4 regions of the Neorhizobium sp. AL 9.2.2 genome follow, and region 1 is predicted to be linked to each of the others. Evidence: predicted binding sites of a transcription regulator. Region 1 holds the regulator's gene; each other region holds the start of a gene.
What was found. Region 1 encodes PhoB, which activates phosphate uptake and scavenging genes when phosphate is short. Its sites were predicted from a motif close to TGTCATNNANCTGTCAT; they were not measured.
Positions count from the first base shown of each region.

Region 2: the regulator PhoB is predicted to act here: its motif matches at 2,254-2,270, upstream of G6K99_RS05735 (esterase-like activity of phytase family protein).
Region 3: the regulator PhoB is predicted to act here: its motif matches at 1,849-1,865, upstream of G6K99_RS07335 (YdcH family protein).
Region 4: the regulator PhoB is predicted to act here: its motif matches at 2,849-2,865, upstream of G6K99_RS06030 (esterase-like activity of phytase family protein).

Region 1 covers NZ_JAALXU010000001.1:370,402-374,894, forward strand. The annotation lists gene pstB (phosphate ABC transporter ATP-binding protein PstB) at 1-354, shown strand, start outside; gene phoU (phosphate signaling complex protein PhoU) at 405-1,118, shown strand; gene phoB (phosphate regulon transcriptional regulator PhoB) at 1,244-1,927, shown strand; gene G6K99_RS01905 (DMT family transporter) at 1,909-2,823, opposite strand; gene G6K99_RS01910 (helix-turn-helix transcriptional regulator) at 2,948-3,736, shown strand; gene G6K99_RS01915 (PACE efflux transporter) at 3,675-4,109, opposite strand; gene G6K99_RS01920 (GcrA family cell cycle regulator) at 4,306-4,493, opposite strand, start outside.
Region 2 covers NZ_JAALXU010000001.1:1,185,991-1,190,483, forward strand. The annotation lists gene G6K99_RS05730 (HEAT repeat domain-containing protein) at 1-677, shown strand, start outside; gene G6K99_RS05735 (esterase-like activity of phytase family protein) at 822-2,180, opposite strand; gene rnd (ribonuclease D) at 2,430-3,575, opposite strand; gene G6K99_RS05745 (MFS transporter) at 3,666-4,493, opposite strand, start outside.
Region 3 covers NZ_JAALXU010000003.1:169,030-173,522, forward strand. The annotation lists gene G6K99_RS07320 (5-(carboxyamino)imidazole ribonucleotide synthase) at 1-966, opposite strand, end outside; gene purE (5-(carboxyamino)imidazole ribonucleotide mutase) at 975-1,472, opposite strand; gene G6K99_RS07330 (YdcH family protein) at 1,494-1,697, opposite strand; gene G6K99_RS07335 (YdcH family protein) at 1,927-2,103, shown strand; gene G6K99_RS07340 (helix-turn-helix transcriptional regulator) at 2,222-2,479, opposite strand; gene G6K99_RS07345 (sulfite exporter TauE/SafE family protein) at 2,587-3,372, opposite strand; gene G6K99_RS07350 (thiamine phosphate synthase) at 3,509-4,162, shown strand; gene G6K99_RS07355 (tetratricopeptide repeat protein) at 4,171-4,493, shown strand, end outside.
Region 4 covers NZ_JAALXU010000001.1:1,246,320-1,250,812, reverse strand. The annotation lists gene G6K99_RS06035 (DNA repair exonuclease) at 1-509, opposite strand, end outside; gene G6K99_RS06030 (esterase-like activity of phytase family protein) at 616-2,805, opposite strand; gene hupB (DNA-binding protein HupB) at 2,997-3,272, opposite strand; gene lon (endopeptidase La) at 3,459-4,493, opposite strand, start outside.

The sequences.
Region 1 (4,493 bases):
GCCGAAGTCAAGGATCGCCTGCATGAAGGTGGCACCGGCCTCTCCGGCGGCCAGCAGCAGCGCCTTTGCATCGCCCGTGCGATCGCGGTTTCGCCTGAAGTCATTCTGATGGACGAGCCATGCTCGGCACTCGATCCGATTGCCACGGCCAAGGTCGAGGAACTGATCCACGAACTGCGCGCCAACTACACGATCGTCATCGTCACCCACTCGATGCAGCAGGCGGCCCGCGTTTCGCAGCGCACGGCAATGTTCCATCTCGGCAATCTGGTCGAGGAAAACGATACCGACAAGATGTTCACCAATCCGGATGACCAGCGCACCCAGGATTACATCATGGGCCGCTTCGGCTGATGCGGGCTTAAAGCCCTCAGCCGCAACTGCAGACATCAAGGATCAGACACATGGTTTCGACCCATATTCTCTCGGCCTATGACGAGGAACTGAAATACCTGAACCGCCGGATCTCCGAAATGGGCGGTCTCGCTGAACAGATGTGCGGAGATGCCGTGCGTGCGCTCGTGAACTCCGACTCCGCACTGGCCCAGAAGGTCATCTCGGACGACGTCATTCTCGACCACGCCGAGCGCGATATCCAGGACAAGGCGATCGTCACCATCGCCAAGCGCCAGCCGATGGCGGCTGACCTTCGCGAGATCATCGGCACGCTGCGCATTGCAGCTGACCTGGAACGCGTCGGCGACCTTGGCAAGAACACCGCCAAGCGCGTGCTCGCCGTGCAGGGAACAGGCGTCCCGCGCAAGCTTGCCCGTGGTTTGGAGCATCTTTCCGAACTGGCGCTGGTGCAGCTCAAGGACGTTCTTGATGTTTTCGCCAACCGCTCTGCGGAAAAAGCGGAGATCATCCGCCAGCGCGATGAAGAGATCGACGCGATGTACACCTCGCTATTCCGCGAACTCCTCACCTACATGATGGAGGATCCGCGCAACATCACCACCTGCACCCATCTCCTGTTCTGCGCCAAGAACATCGAGCGCATCGGCGACCACGCGACGAATATCGCCGAGACCATCTACTACATCGCGACCGGCGCACAGCCGGAGGGCGAACGTCCTAAGGACGATACGTCCAACATGCTCGGCTCCGCCGGGACATGATGCAGCTCTCCCGAAATCGCCTGCCGGTTTCGGGACGATAACTGCCAAAACCAATGACCTGAAGCAGCGCGAGCGGATCTGGCGGATCCCAGTGCAGTTCGGGACGAGTGACGGAGCAAGTCGGAATGCAGCCGAAGATCGCAGTCGTGGAAGACGAAGAGGCCCTCAGCGTCCTCCTTCGGTATAACCTGGAGGCCGAGGGTTACGAGGTCGATACCGTGCTTCGCGGTGACGAAGCGGAAATCAGGCTTCAGGAGCGCGTTCCGGATCTTCTCATTCTCGACTGGATGCTGCCAGGCGTTTCGGGCATCGAACTGTGCCGTCGCCTGCGCATGCGGCCGGAGACGGAACGCCTGCCGATCATCATGCTGACGGCGCGCGGCGAAGAAAGCGAGCGCGTTCGTGGGCTTGCCACGGGCGCCGACGACTATGTGGTCAAGCCGTTTTCGACACCGGAACTGATGGCCCGCGTCAAGGCGATGCTGCGCCGTGCCCGACCAGAGGTCCTTTCGAGCGTCCTCAAATGCGGCGACATCGAACTCGATCGCGAAACCCATCGCGTTCACCGCAAGAGCCGCGAAGTTCGCCTCGGGCCGACAGAGTTTAGACTTCTGGAATTCCTGATGGCCTCACCCAGCCGCGTCTTTTCGCGCTCGCAGCTGCTCGACGGCGTCTGGGGTCATGACATCTATGTCGACGAACGCACCGTCGACGTGCATGTGGGGCGCCTGCGGAAGGCACTCAACTTCTCCAACATGCAGGATGTCATCCGCACGGTCCGCGGTGCCGGTTACTCAATGGAAGCCTGAGCACCGCGTCTCCTAGCCGGCAGCGTCATGGCAATCACGCCGGTCACGACGCAGGCGAGACCGAGCCAGGCTGTCGAGGCAAGCGTTTCGCCGAGAAACACGACGCCGATGCCAACGCCGATCGGCACCCGCAGATAGGCCTGCGCCGTCGTGCCGACGGAGCCCAGCGTCTGCACCAGCCGGAAATAGATGACGAAGGCGAGCGCCGTCGAAAATACCGCGAGCGCCAACAGGGCGAGCATCGAATCGGTGCTGGGCGTCAGCGTCCAGGGTCTGTCGACCACGAGGCTCACGGGAATGAGGATGGCCGCCCCTGCGATCAGCGATCCCGCGGCGGGCATCATCGGGTCCAATCCCTTAAAATTCTTCCCGAAGATGGCAGCCGCCGCATAGCAGATCGTCGCGGTCACGATGGCGAGTTGAGCCCAGAGGTTCTCGCCCGACCCGGCAAGCGCCTCCATGCCGACGATCAGGCATATTCCGACAATGCCTGCCGCAACTCCGAACAGCTTGGCCGCAGAGACGCTTTCATGGCGCGTGATCAGCGCCGTCAGCAGAAACGCGAAGATCGGCGTCGTTGAACTCAAAATGGTGGCAAGGCCCGCATCGGTCGTCTGTTCGGCCCAGGCAATCAGGGTGAAGGGGACAGCGCTGTTCAGGCAGGCCTGAACCGTGAAGAGCGTCCAGGTCTGCCGGTCCCTCGGCAGTTTCAAGCCGCGCAGGCGCAGTGCCGCAACGAGAATGAGACCGGCGACCAGCGTCCTGACGGCGATAAAGGTGATGGGCGAGATCGTCTCCACACCGACCTTGATCAGCGTGTAGGACGCGCCCCAAAGCGTCGCGAGCGTGAGGAGCAGCAACAGATCCGTTGCCATGCTTGTTTTGGTGTCCGCCATTCCAGTTCCTATCCCCATCCATGCAATCTCCGCCCCTCTTAGCGGAGAGAGGAAAAGAAATGCTTCGGCGACGGCCGAACCGTTGACCGCTGACGGCAAAGTTTTCCGGTGCTAGAACTGGATCATGTCCAATATGGTTTCAGGAAATACGATCGCGGAAGTTGCAAGCCTGATCGGCGATGCTGCACGCGCCAACATGCTGTCCGCGCTGATGGGCGGCCAGGCCCTGACGGCGGGCGAACTGGCAAGCCACGCAGGTGTCACCGCGCAGACCACCAGCGGCCATCTCGGCAAACTGGCGCAGGCTCGCCTGATCGAGGTCGAGAAGCAGGGCAGGCACCGCTATTACCGACTTGCCTCTCCGGAAGTCGCGCACGCGATCCACGCGTTGATGGCCGTCGCCGCGGATGGGCCGAAGCGCCATCATCCTGTCGGCCCGAAAGACGAGGCGTTACGGCTTGCCCGCACCTGTTACGATCACATGGCAGGCCGCCTCGCCATCGCGCTCGCCGACTCCCTGACCGGCAACGGCTATCTGCTGCTCGGCGATGGAGCAGGCCTGATCACCGACGAGGGCAGACGGTTCTTTTGTGATTTCGGGATCGATCTCGACCAGCTGACCCGTTCGAAACGCCCGCTCTGCCGGACATGCCTGGATTGGAGCGAGCGACGGCCGCATCTGGCGGGACAAATGGGTGCGACGCTGCTGGACCGCGCACTCGCCGTCGGCTGGATCGGTCGCCGGGAGGAAACCCGGGCCCTGCGGATCACGCGCGCCGGAGAGATCGGGTTTGCCGAGACATTCAGGCTTCCATCGGACTGGCGTATCGCACCGTCCGAAACTCTGATGGTCAGGCGGCTTCCTGGGTCTTCCATTCCGGCAGCGGGAACAGCTTGTCGTAGCCAAGATTGAAGAGATAGGCATAGACCACGTAGAACAGCGCGATCGCGATATCCATTGTCAGCGCATGGAGAAGAGTAATCTGCAGATACCACGCGATAAACGGCATCAGCACGACCAGCAGACCGATTTCGAACAGCACCGCATGAGCAATGCGCAAGGCAGGCGTCTTTAGCGTCGTACCCCGTCGCGCCTGCAGAAAGCGGTCGAAACCCAGATTGTAGAGGTAGTTCCAGCCGGTCGCGACCGTCGCAGACACGACGCCGACAATGCCCATATGTTCGGCCGGCATGTCGAAGACGAAAGCGCCGAGCGGCACCATCATCAGAAGCCCGATGATTTCAAAGCTGATGGCGTGGCGAATACGGTCTCTTATCGAGCGCATGATCTTCCCCTTTAGGTGAGGTTCATGCCGGGTCGTCCCGGCGTTATGCCCATTCAGGGGGAGGTCGTCCTCTCTCGAGGCCGAAATAGGAGCCCAGGGAGTGCGAGGCAAGTTTTTTCAGCGCAAGTCAGCCATGCCGAAAACGCAAAAGGCGGGCCAGAGCCCGCCTTCGATCTTGTTTCCGCAGCCGCCTGGCTTAGGACGCGCGGGCAGCCGGACGACGGCGCTCGTGTACCGGCTGGTAGGCAAGCTTCGCGTGATATTTGCAATAGGGCGACGCATCCTGCGCATCGCAACCGCAGAAATGAAAGTCGTCCGTCAGCGGATCGCCAACCGGCCACTTGCATGTGCGCTCGGTGAGATCCGTCAGCGACAGACGGCGCG
Region 2 (4,493 bases), 820 kb from region 1:
AGGTCAAGAACGGCTCGCTGGTTCTCCTGTCCGAACTGGATACGCTTTCACCTGGGCCGACAGCGGAGGTTAGCGGCAGCACGACAGGTGCATGGTGGGATCTGAGCGCGTTCGCTCAGGCGGCGGTTCGGCCGGAAGCATCGGTCGATCAAATTCAAGAGGCGCTTGCCGGCCTGCGGAACGAGGATACGTTCCTGAGGCGCAATTCCCGCGACTTTCTGGTTTCTGCCGGAGTTGTCGCAGTGCCCATGATGCTGTCTGCGCTGCACGCATCGCCGGACGATTACCGCGTCAAGCTCGGCGTGGTCTATGCCCTGGCAGAAATGATCCGCTCCGACCCCAACCTGGCGTCGTCTCTGTCGCAAAAGTTGACCGCTGAGGATTTTCCGTTGCTGATCCAGGCGGCCGCAGATCCGGACAAGACTATTCGCTACCAGGCAGCAGATTTTCTGTACCGCCTGCAGGATCCGCGGGCCGTGGAGCTGAGCGTAAACGCTGCCAAGGATACGACAGATCAGGGTGTGGCCAATAACCAGATCCTGATCCTGCGGCAGTCGGGGAGCAATCTTTCCTCGTCGCAAAAGAGTGACATCGTCCGTCAGCTCAATGATCCTTCGACGAATTTGAACAGAAGCTTGAAAGCGCCATCATCGCTTAACGACGTCCTGAAATGGTAGATCCGGGCGATACCTGAGCTTTAATACGTCCAGGTTCGAGGTGTCATGGAGTCGAAAAGGGTACTTGCCGATGCAGATACCCTTTTCGGTTTCGTCGTGGTGATGTCCGGGCTCTAGAGGCCTGCCGATCACCGCCTCACTGCTTTACTTCGCGTTGAGGAACTCGGCGGCTTCGATCAGGCTGAACTCGTTGTCATCAGCCTTGTTGACGGCGCGACCGGCCGAGAAGGGCAGGTTGTTGTCATTGCCGATGATCAGGTGTGTCGCGTCGATCTGGTCGACATTCTCGATCGTCACGAACGGCATGTCGTAGATGCCGTCCTTCGAGCCAGCCATCTTCTTGCTGTCGGGGTCCTTGATGTTCAGAAGGTCGATATAGCCGATCTTGCGGACGGCCGCGCCGACATTGGCGTCGGTCATCTCGATCTTGTAGACGCGCTTCAGTTCGGCCGGCGCATCAAAGCAATCCGGTTTCGGCTGCTTCGGATCGGCGCAGGCCTTGTCCTTGGTGCCGGCGCCGTTGTCGCGTTCGATGACGAGCGCGGTGGTGGCATCCAGCATGTTGAAATCGCCGATCGCGACACCCTTTTCAGACAGCGGATAGAGCCAGGAACGACCGGTCCAGCTTTTCGAAGCGATGTCGAATTCGATGACGCGCAGCGCGGTGCGCCCATCGGCCTGTTCGACCTTGCCGTCGTCGAGGAAGATCGGGCCTTCCAGCAGGCCGTAAAGCTTCTGCCCATCCTTCGATAGTGCCATGCCTTCATAGCCACCCGAACGCTTCAGGTTGAAGACCGGCATCTTGGCGGCGGGGTTGGCCGGCATCGAAAGGGTCGGGTTGTCAGGCGAGGTGACCTTCTTGCCGTCGACGGTGGTGGCAACGACATCGGTCAGCTGGCCGAGCATGTCGACCTTGATGAGGTAAGGCCCGAATTCCTCGCCGAGCCAGAAACCGTCTGCGACGGGCTGGATCGATTCGATGTCGAAATCGGCGCCGGTCAGGTAGCGCTTGTCGCTGCCTTCCATGGCGATCGGGAAGGGGGCGATCTTGTTCGGGTCCGACAGGAAGATGTTCTTGACGACATCGACCTTGTTGGTCGCCCAGTCGAACTTCACCTGGTGCAGGAACAGCATCGCGTCGGAGGAATTGGCCTTGGAGCCGAAACCGTTGTCGGAGAGCGTCCAGAACGTGCCGTCTGCCATCGCCTTGATCCCGGAAAAGCCCTGGATCGGTTGACCGTTGAATGGCAGCTTGACGTCGGTGACGCGAACACCGTCCTTGCCGTCGATCGATCCGAGCTTTTCCGTGCGCTTGCGGTCCGGCGTGGTGAACTTGCCCGATGTCTTGAGGAATTCAGGCGCATCGGTTGGAGCAGCAGTCACCGTATTGGCCGGCAGGATTGCCTGGCCTGTGAGCTTTGCCGGAAATTCGCGGTCGTCGGCCAATGCCGTGCCGGCGAGGAGAGCACTTACGAAGGCGGAGGCTAAAAAGGTCTTGGTCATCAAATCACCTGTTCGATTGAGAAGAACACGCGACGTCGATAGGCGGCACGCATGACGGTGAGGTGATGATCGGTTGACGCTTGGATGAAGGTTTTACGTCGGTTTCTTGACGGTGCCAGAGCACGTAGTTCAAGCGTCGCGGAGCCGGGCTGGAACGCTGCAAATAACTGGGATTTAAACGAGAAGGGATCGCGCTCCGGCGCTCCGGAGGCCGATCCCTTGTATTCTGAAAGACGGTGAGGACGAGCCTTACAGCTCGACCGCCTCGACCTTCTTGTTGACGAAGCGCAGCGCCACGCCGCCTTGGATCAGCTTGAGCGCCGTGTCGCCGAACAGTTCGCGACGCCAGCCGGAAAGGGCGGCCACTTCGGCCAACTCGCCTTCGGCAGCAATCTTTTCCAGATCGTCGGTATTGGCGAGCACCTTGGCGGCAACGCCCTGCTTGTCGGAAATGAGCTTCAGCAGAACCTTCAAGAGTTCGACGGCAGCGCCCGTGCCTTCTGGCAGATGCACATGCTTCGGAGCATGCGGCATCTCGGTCTTCGGCAGCGCCAGCGCCGTATTGACAGCCTCGACGATCGCGGCGCCTGAGGATGAGCGTTCCCAGCCCTTCGGCACGGTGCGAAGACGTCCGAGAGCTTCGGTATCCTTCGGCTGCTGCTGGGCAATCTCGTAGATCGCATCGTCCTTCAACACGCGCGAGCGCGGCACGTTGCGGCTGCGCGCCTCACGTTCGCGCCATGCGGCGACGAATTTCAGGATCGCCAGTTCGCTTGGCTTCCTCAGCCGCGACTTCAGACGAAGCCAGGCATCGTCGGGATGCAGATCATAGGTCGACGCGCTCTCGAGAACCGCCATTTCCTCCGTCAGCCAGAGGGCACGGCCTTCACGTTCCAGTTGTTCTTTCAGAGACAGATAGACGTCGCGCAGATGGGTGACGTCAGCCAGCGCATAGTCGAGCTGCTTTTCGGAAAGCGGCCGGCGGCTCCAATCGGTAAAGCGCGACGACTTGTCGATCTGCACGCCCTTGATGCGGTTGACCAGCTGGTCGTAGGAGACGCTGTCGCCGAAGCCGCACACCATGGCGGCGACCTGCGTATCGAAGATCGGGTGCGGCACGAGATTGCCGAGATGGTGGATGATCTCGATATCCTGGCGCGCGGCATGAAACACCTTGGTGACCGCCGTGTTCGCCATCAGCTCGAAGAAGGGCTTGAGGTCGAGCCCTTTTGCCAGCGGATCGACGAGAACTTCGACTGTCGGGCTCGCCATCTGGATCAGGCAGAGTTCCGGCCAGAAGGTCGTCTCTCTCAAGAACTCCGTATCGATGGTGATGAAGTCTGACTGAGCCAGCTTTTCGCAGGCTTCCTGAAGGGCAATTGTTGTTTCGATCATCGTCTCATTCACGTGCAGGTGGTCAACCTTCCTTTCCCTTCCCGCCGCAGATGTCAAGACAAACGGCCAGCCTTTCCCCGCAGCAGCCGGCTATTTCCTGTTGTTGCCGTCAGCGTCCCTGTCCTTGTCGCCACCACGGTCCGCAGGGTCTGCAAGCCGGTTGAAATAGGCCGACGTGCGCAGGAGGGCCCGGAAGCGCGAACTCCGCTGCTGCGGCGGCACCGGTGCCCGCACCTGCATCCGGCGCAGCGCGTAGATCGCGAACCCGGCGAAGATGAAGGACGTGTAGAGAAAGAATGCGCGCGGGCCATAGAATTCCAGCAGTGCTGCGGCAAGCAGCGGTCCGAACGTGGCGCCGACCGACCAGAAGAACAGCAAGCCTGCCGCAATCACCGCGTGTTCGCCGGGCTTGGCATGGTCGTTGCCATGCGCCGAGCAGAGCGAATAGAGCGGCATCGAAAAGGCGCCGAACAGGAAGACGCTGATGATATTGGCCGTCTCGTTGCTGCCCGCGCCGAACGACAGATAGGCGCCGGTGATGACGGACCCGATCGTCGTCCACAGGATGACGCGCCGCCGGTCGAGCTTGTCCGAATAGACGCCGAGCGGATATTGCAGTACCACGCCGCCGATGATGCCGGCACTCATGAAGGTCGCGATCGACGTGATACTCATGCCGATCTCCTTGGCGTAGATCGGCCCAATATTGCGAAAGGCCGCCATCGACAGACCGACCGCCACGACGCCGACCACAGCGAGCGGCGAAATGCGCCACACGGTTCTCAGATCGAATGAGATGGAGGCCGGTGGCGTCGGCCCCGACTTGTCGGCGATGGATATCGGCACAAGCGAAAGCGTCAGCGCGATGGCGATGATGTTGAAGATGACAGGTCCGTCGATGCCGAAGGTCGGGATCAG
Region 3 (4,493 bases), on a different contig from region 1:
CCAGCCGGGCACGTCGAGGATGTCGTCGCCGATCAGGTTGGTCATCACGCAATCGGAATGACGGCGCGGATCGCCGAGGCTTGCGCCGGCCACCGCGCGGATATGCTGCTCGAACTGCGAGACCACGCAGGCAGCCTCTGTCCAATGACCGGAATTGTGCACCCGCGGTGCGATCTCGTTGGCAATCAGGGTGCCATCGGCCATCACGAAGAATTCCATGCCGATCACCCCGACATAGTCGAGGGCAGCGAGGAGCTTTTCGGCGGCACTGCGCGCGGTCTGCGCTGTCGTGTCTGGAATGGTCGCGGGCAGGGTGGAGGTATGAAGGATCCCGTTGCGGTGGATGTTCTCGGCCGGATCGTAGCAGGAGACCGTGCCGTCCTTGGCGCGCGCGGCGATGATCGAGATTTCGCGCTCGAAGGGCACGAAGCTTTCGAGAACCATCGGCACCGAGCCGAGGTCCGCATAGGCGCCATCGGCCTTGTCGTCGCTGGAGCGGAACACGCGCTGGCCCTTGCCGTCGTAGCCCATGCGGCGGGTCTTCAAGACACCCTTGCCGCCGAAGTCTGCAAGTGCCGCTTCGAGATCGGACTGGCTGTCGACCGCGTGAAACCTTGCGGTCTCGATGCCGCAGCCGTTGAGGAACTGCTTTTCAACAATCCTGTCCTGCGCCACTTCCAGGGCCTTGGCCGGCGGGTAGACCGGAACCGACTGCTGCAGGAACTCGGCTGCCTCGACCGGTACGTTTTCAAATTCGTAGGTCACGACGTCGCAGCGGCTGGCGAGATCGGCCAGCGCCGTCCTGTCGTCGTAGGCCGCCGTGATCTGTTCGTTCGCGACCTGGGCGGCCGGGCAGTCGGCCTGCGGCTCAAGGATGATGATGAGGTAGTTCAGGCGTGCGGCAGCGATCGCCAGCATGCGGCCGAGCTGGCCGCCGCCGATTATGCCGATGGTGCGGATCGTCATGATGTTTCTCAGGGTGCTTCGTCGATGGGATATTCGGCGACCGATGCGGTGTGGTGCGCGCGATAGGCGTCGAGCCGGTCGGCAAGGTCATCGTCGGAAAGGGCAAGCACCGCTGCAGCAAGAAGGGCGGCATTGATCGCGCCGGCTCGGCCGATGGCCAGCGTGCCGACGGGAATTCCGGCCGGCATCTGGACGATCGAGTAGAGGCTGTCGGTGCCGCTCATCGTTTTCGACTGGACGGGCACGCCGAACACCGGAAGCGGCGTCAGGGCCGCCGTCATGCCCGGCAGGTGGGCAGCGCCGCCGGCACCGGCGATGATGACCTTGAAGCCCTCGTCGCGGGCGCTCTTGGCGAATTCGTACATCCGGTCCGGCGTGCGGTGTGCCGAGACGATCCGTGCTTCGTAACCGATGTCGAGCGTATCAAGCGTGTCGGCGGCGTTCTTCATGGTCTCCCAGTCGGACTGGCTGCCCATGATGATGGCGACTGCGGGTCTTTCTGACATTCCAGGCCCTTTAAGGTGAACTCAAGCGATGATGTCGGGAATGATCTGGTCTTCGATCTGGGTCATCCGGTCCTTGATGGCCAGCTTCTTCTTCTTCATGCGCTGGATGCGAAGAGCCTCACAGCCGACCTTGATCATGGCATTGATCGCGGCGTCGTAATCTTCGTGTTCCTGGCGAAGTTTCGCGAGTACCAGCCGGTTATCCGCCTGTTCCTGATCACGCATGCTCAGTCCCCATTCTTTACGCCGGCTTTTTGCAAACCCCGGCTTCATCCGCAAGCTCCTACCATCAAACCGCGTTAACTGGAAGTTAGCCGACGCCACGAATTTGCCGCTGAGAGACCATGATTTCTCCTTCGACAAAGCGGACCAACCGTGTCACACTTCTGTTGCAAACCTGAAGCCTTGGCTCAGAGGAGTGCCAAGGCAGGTACCTAAGGAAGGAACATGCCACATGACCGTCCAGGCGCATATCGCATCGCTTGAAAAGAAGCACGGCGACCTCGAAGAGGAACTCCAGTCCGTTCTCGCATCTCCATCCGCCGACGATCGTGAGATCGCAGAGCTCAAGCGCCGCAAGCTGCGCATCAAAGACGAGGTGGAGCGGTTAAAGACCGACACCCGTCATTAGGCGATCAAAAGCGCCACGCGCCTCACGTACATTCGTGAGAGGGTGCCCACAGCGGCACGATAAATTCCAAGACTAAAAGCAACAGTTCTGGTCGTAACGTCACAGTCGCGGCCAGAATTCACGTCCAGAACTGGTCGAGCCACAGGTTGAGCCGGGTGAAGCCGCTGCCGTTCACGGCATAGATGCGCCGCGTTCCCTCTGGTGTGACAGTGACGAGATCGCTGTCCAGCAGTGCTTTCAGATGCTGCGAGACGGCCGGCCTGCTGATCGGCAGTCCTCGTGCAAGTTCATTCACGGTTTTCGGCGCGCGTCTCAGCTCTTCGAGGAGATGGCGCCGGTTCGGGTCGGCAATGGCTGAAAACGGATCGAGTGTCATAGTTTGAAGCTAAGCATAACTTGACGAAGCAGCAACCGTTTTCGTGTCTCGCGACCGGCGGAAGGCCTTATTGTAATTGGGTTTTTTATGACGTTCGGATGGACCGGTCAGATCGGCAGGCCGTCCCACAGAAGCTTTACGCCGGCAACGAGCGCGAGCGCGTAGGTCATCGGATAGAACACTTCCGACTTCAGACGCTTGACGATCGCGGCACCGAGCATGGTCGAGACCAGGGCTGCCGGCAGCAATGTCGCCGAGATCGTCAGGTTTTCGGCCCCCAATGCGCCAAGAAGGAAATAGGGGATGATCTTGACGGCGTTGACGATGGCGAAGAAGCGGATGCTGGCCCCGGTGTATTTCTTCGGATCCAGCTTCATCGGCAGAACGTAGATCTGGAAGGGCGGGCCTCCGGCATGCGCCACGAAACTGGCATAGCCCGACAGCGCGCCCCAGAACGTGGCGGCCGCCGGACGATGCGGCAGTGCGGCGGCCGGACGGTTCTTATCCGGGCCGTAGACCTGCCAGAAGTAGCGGAGGGCGAAGAAGATGGTTGCTGCCGCAATGACGATCCGCAATGCGTCGTCGGAGACATAGGCCGATGTTGCCCAGCCGAGCGCGATGCCGATGACACCGCCCGGCAGGATCATCAGCAGGGTTTTACTGTCGTTGAAATGGCGCCAGGACCAAAGCGCCACGATATCCATCAGGATCAGGATCGGCAGGAAGATCGCCGCCGCTTTGACCGGGTCGACGGCAAGCGACATCAGCGGCATGCCCATCAGGCCGATCGCGCCGCCAATGCCGCCCTTGGAAAGCCCGACCAGCATCACGGCGGGCACCGCTGCTGCAAAGAAGGCGAGGCTGAGCGTATCGGAGGAAAATATGTCTGGCATGGGCACTTCAGGCTTGCACCGTTGAGGCGGGCAGATGGGATGAGCGGTTGATTGCGCAATCCTTCCGGTCTATCGAATCATTCAAGAGAAAACGAGTGCGGATCGCCGGGTTGCGGTTCGCTGCATGGGAAGAAACATGAAGAAACAGGAAGAGCGTTGCCGTCTGGTGCTGATCGTGCCGCAGGATGCGGATGCGAAAGCGCAGGCGGACCGGTTGGAGAAGGCGCTTGCGGGCGGCGATGTCGCCTCGGTGATCCTGCCGCAATACGATGAAGACGATACCGCGTTCCAGGACCGCGCCGAACTCATGGTGCCGATGATCCAGGCTGCGGGTGCCGCAGCGCTGATCGCCGGAGACAGCCGCGTCGCAGGTCGCGTCAAGGCAGATGGCCTGCATATGGCCGGTTCGATGGAAGAGCTGGAAGAAACGATCGAGAAATTCAGCCCGAAGATGATCGTCGGCGCCGGTGGTGCATCCGAGCGTCACACGGCGCTCGAAGTGGGCGAGCGCCGCCCCGACTATATTTTCTTCGGCAAGCTCGATGGCGACATCAAGCCGGAGGCGCATCCGAAGAACGTCGCGCTTGCGGAATGGTGGGCTTCGATGGTGGAAATTCCCTGTATCGCCATGGGCGGCACGGACATTTCCTCGGCGCTCGAGGTTGCCGAAAACGGAGCGGAATTCGTGGCTTTGAGACTGGCTGTCTTCGATCATCCCGAAGGACCGCAGGAAGCAGTTCGACTGGTCAACGCCGATCTGGACGAAAAAGCGCCACGGTTTGAGGCTTGATGGTCTCCATGCCATCGATTCGTCGCGCCTCATCCACCGTCCTGATGCTTGCCGCCAGCCTTTCGGCGTCGGCCGTCTTGCCGCATCCGGCAATTGCGCAGGTGCAGCAACCCGGTGCGGTGGAGCAGGAGGGGCCGACGGCGGCGCAGTCGCGTCAGGTGGTGACGAGACCGGTCGCGCCGGATGCAATGGGCGTCGAACGCGGTGCACAGCCCGATGGCATCGTGCCGTCCGCCGGTGTCGAACTCTATCAGCGCATGGGCGTGACCTTGCCGCCGCTGCCGCCGGAGAAGCCCTATACGGGCCCGATCGACGAGGCCTATGGTGCGTT
Region 4 (4,493 bases), 880 kb from region 1:
CGGCCGGTCAGCGAGGTGTGCAGCACGCCGATGTTGAACCAGCCGGCCTCCGGCTTCGGATATGCAAGCGCCAGGTTTTCATTGGCCGAGCGCTCGGCAAAACCCTGGCCATGCAGCGCGACCCTCAGGTGATCCAGCTTGAACGTGCCGGGCTTTGCCGTCGGGAATTCGCTGACATTCTTCGGCAGCGTGATTGTCTTGGTGATGACGCTTTCTGCGTCGTGATTGCCCTTCAGCAGATAGACCGGAATGCCGGCGCGTTCCAGGCGGGCGACCTCGCGGTTGAAAAACAGGCCGATCTTGTTGTCTTTCCAATCGCCGTCATAGACATCGCCCGCGACGATGAAGAAGTCGACCTTGCGCTCAACCGCCTCGTCCACCAGGCCTGAAAACGCCTTGCGGCTGGCCTCGATGAAGATATCGGCAAGCTCGACATCCTTCAGCGCCAGGCCCTGAAAGGGACTGCCTAGATGCAGATCGGCGGCATGGATGAAGCGGAATGAGGTCATCGACTCGGCTGCTGGAACACATCGGGAACGACAGACTTAAGTCACGCATCGGCAATAAAAAAGGCCGGGTGCGAAAACACCCGGCCTTTTCCTGTTGATGAACGGTTTAGTTGGTCGCCTTGATCTCAACCGGGAAGAACAGCGTCTCACCAGAACTGTCATCGACGCCGTCATTGTCGGTGATGGCGAAGGCCTTGCCGGACTTGTCGAAGGCGAAACCTTCGAGCTTGTCGACCACGTATCCGTTGGTGGCGTTCTTCAGGTCGGGCAGGAAGTCGTGAACCTCCTGCTTGGTGACGAGCGGCAGCTCTCCTCCAAGCTTTGCCGGCTTCAGATCGGCGATTGCCACACGGTAGAGCTTCTTGAGCTTTGCCTTGTCGCCGATCAGGTTGTCGCGCTCGATGATGTAGAGGTAGTCACCGCGGGCCGTAATTTCCGACAGGCCGACCCAGCCTTTTTCGGTCTTTTCGAGCGGGTAGCGAACGGCGGCCCATTCCTTGGACTTCGGCTTGTAGGACAGAAGCTTCACCTGGCCCTTCGGATCGTCCTTCCATTCGCGCTGGATTGCCATCCAGAGTGTCAGGTCGTCGCCGGAACCGGTTGTGGTGATGCCTTCCAGGCCGAAGCGGGTTTCGCCGGCCAGAAGTTCTGCAGGAAGCGCGATCTCGGACTTGATCTCGCCCTTGGCGCTGACGTTGTAGATGCCGTGACCGACGAACTTGGCACTGTCGCCTTCCGAAGCGAGCCAGAAGCCGCCCTTGCCGTCGAGTGCGATACCTTCGATATCCAGCTTCTGGGCCGGCTGACCGTTGCGGGTCACACGCACGACACTGGTGATTTCGGCCGGCTTCTTGGTGGCGTCGATGGTGAAGATCGAGGGCTGCATGGCATAGACGCTATCGCTGACTGCGTAGAGAATGCCGTCCTTCTCCGCATCACCGACGAGGCCCGACATGGCGCCCCAGCCGAGCGGCTTGCCGTCGACATCCTTGGAAACCAGCATCGGATAGGCCTTCTCGCCTTCGCCAAGCTGGTAGATCATGACATGCGAGCGGGCACCGCCATCTTCGCCGAGATCGGCTTCGTTGGCGGACGCGAGCAGGTTGCGGCCGGGAATAGCAACCGCGCCTTCCGGCGAGATGCCGGATGGCAGAAGCTGCACCAGTTCCGGTTCCGCACCGGTATCCTTGTAGACCGCGATCATCGAACCGCGTTCCGACAGGACAAAGAAATACTTCTGACCGTTGAAGGTCGCAGCTTCCAAGCCTTCCGGCTCGATGCCCTTGTTCTTGGCACGCTTTTCCGGGAAGTGACCAACGCGGGCTACGGCATATTCGAGCGAAGTGCCGGCGTCATAGAGAACCTTGCCTGTGCGGTCGAAGATGGTGAAGCCGCGCGACCCGCCCTTGTAGTCGCCTTCGTTGGCGACAACGAAACGATCGGTACCGAGCCACTTTACCGCATCCGGTTCGCGCGGGATGGCTGTGAGCTTGCCGGAGAAGGTCAGTGCGCCGTCGGTCTTGTTGTCAACGCCATCGAGATCAACCGTGCCGGCCGTGAAATGGGCGGTAACCTTTGCGGTCTTGCTGTCGACGATGACGATGTGGTTGTTTTCCTGCAGCGTCACGACGATTTCGCCGTTGGCGTTGATATTGACGAATTCCGGCTCAGGATCCTCAGGAGCGACAGTGGACAGTCCCGTCAGGTCGACGTGACGGATGCTATCGCAAACCGGCACGCCATTGTTCAGGGTGACAATCTGCAATTCACCGGCCGGCAGCTGCGGAAGAGCGCCGTCGTTGAGCTTTTCGTCGCGCTGGTTCTCGATGGCAATGGCCGCAAACGTGCCATCCGGCGAGATGACGACCGAGTCCGGCTGGCCGCCGAGATCGCAGGTGGCCTCGATCTTGCGAGAGGCGATATCGACCACCCCGAGCTGGCCCGCGGGCTTGGTCAGATCCTTGGTGCGGTCGATGGTGACAAGAACCTTCGCACCGATTGCTGCGACCGAGTTCGGCTCGCCGTCGATCTTGACCGAGCCGCCTGCCTTCGGCGCTTTCGCGTCGGTGATGTCGATAAAGCCAATCGTGCCACCCGGCGCATCGGAATAGATGAGCGTGTTGCCGTCGGCGGTCGCCGTGATGATTTCCGACGAGGTCGCCTTGTCCTCGCCCTTGGGCAGGTTCTGGGCAACCGGGAAGGATGCAATACGGTCGAAGACTTGCTCGGCGCCGGCAGGAGCTGCAACGGAGCCGAGGAGGAGCGCGGTCAAAGCGGCGCGTGTCGAGAATGTCATGGGAAGCCTCCGTGAAACTACACTCGGCTTGTGCTGCACTGTCATGACAGGCGGATGACAGTTTTGGACGCAGAAAGAACGGACCTGCGGATAAGGCTCGAACACGCTTTCTGTTCAACGAAAAAGGCCCGGTTTTCACCGGGCCTTCTCAACGCTTTGCATCACGGCGGCAGGCCGCCAGATGCTTTCGATCAGCTGTTAACAGCTTCCTTGAGACCCTTGCCGGCCGAGAACTTCGGCACGTTACGAGCAGGGATATCGACTTCAGCGCCCGTGGACGGGTTGCGGCCCTTGGATGCTTCGCGACGCGAAACGGAGAAGCTGCCGAAGCCAGCGAGGCGGATGTCGCCACCATTCTTCAGTTCGGCCTGGACAGTCTCGAAAACGGCATCGACTGCAGAGGCGGCATCAGCCTTGGAGAGGCCGGCTTTTTCGGCCACTGCGGACACCAGTTCGGTCTTGTTCATATTTCCACCCTTTCAACGGTTTTGGAACGACTCATTTGGTCGGCGCCGACAATAGTTTTGCGTCGGCACTTGGCAACCCAAAGGCTCCGAAAAAGCCTGAAAAACAAGGGGTCTTGGGCATTTTTCACAAAAAAAGCCGGCTTTCGCCGGCTTTTTTATCAGTTCGTGGCGGCTTCAAGGCACCGCTTAGTGAGCGATCGTTGTCGACGAGTCGTCGGCACCGTCAACTGTCGCAATGACCGGAGTCTCTACCGTGCCATCCCACTCGATCGGTTCGGGAAGGCGAACCAAAGCGTGCTTGATCACCTCGCCCATACGCGACACCGGGATGATCTCCATTCCGTTTTTCACGTTGTCCGGAATGTCCGCGAGGTCCTTCGCGTTCTCTTCCGGGATCAGCACAACCTTGATGTTGCCGCGCAGAGCCGCAAGGAGTTTTTCCTTGAGACCACCGATCGGCAGCACCCGGCCGCGCAACGTGATTTCGCCGGTCATGGCGACATCCTTGCGAACAGGAATGCCGGTCATGATCGAAACGATCGCGGTTGCCATGCCGACACCGGCCGACGGACCGTCCTTCGGCGTCGCACCTTCCGGCACGTGCACGTGGATGTCCGACTTGTCGAAGCGCGGCGGCTCGATGCCGAAATCGACGGCACGGGAGCGGACATAGGATGCCGCAGCCGAAATCGATTCCTTCATCACGTCCTTGAGGTTGCCGGTCACGGTCATGCGACCCTTGCCCGGCATCATGACGCCTTCGATGGTGAGGAGCTCACCGCCGACTTCTGTCCAGGCAAGACCCGTAACGACACCGACCTGATCCTCGCCTTCGGCTTCGCCGTGACGGAAACGCGGAACGCCAAGGTAATCCGAAATATTGGCAGCGGTCACCGCGACCGACTTCGTCTTCCCCTTGATGATCTCGGTCACGGCCTTGCGGGCGAGCTTCATCAGCTCGCGCTCGAAGGAGCGAACGCCGGCTTCGCGCGTGTACTGCTGGCTGATCGCCATCAGGGCATCGTCCGACACCGAGAATTCCTTCGGCTGCAGCGCATGGTCCCGGATCGCCTTCGGCAGAAGGTGACGCTTGGCGATCTCCCGCTTCTCATCCTCGGTGTACCCGGCGATGCGGATCACTTCCATGCGGTCCATCAGGGGACCTGGGATGTTCAGTGTGTTCGCCGTGGTGATGAACATCACGTCGGACAGATCGTATTC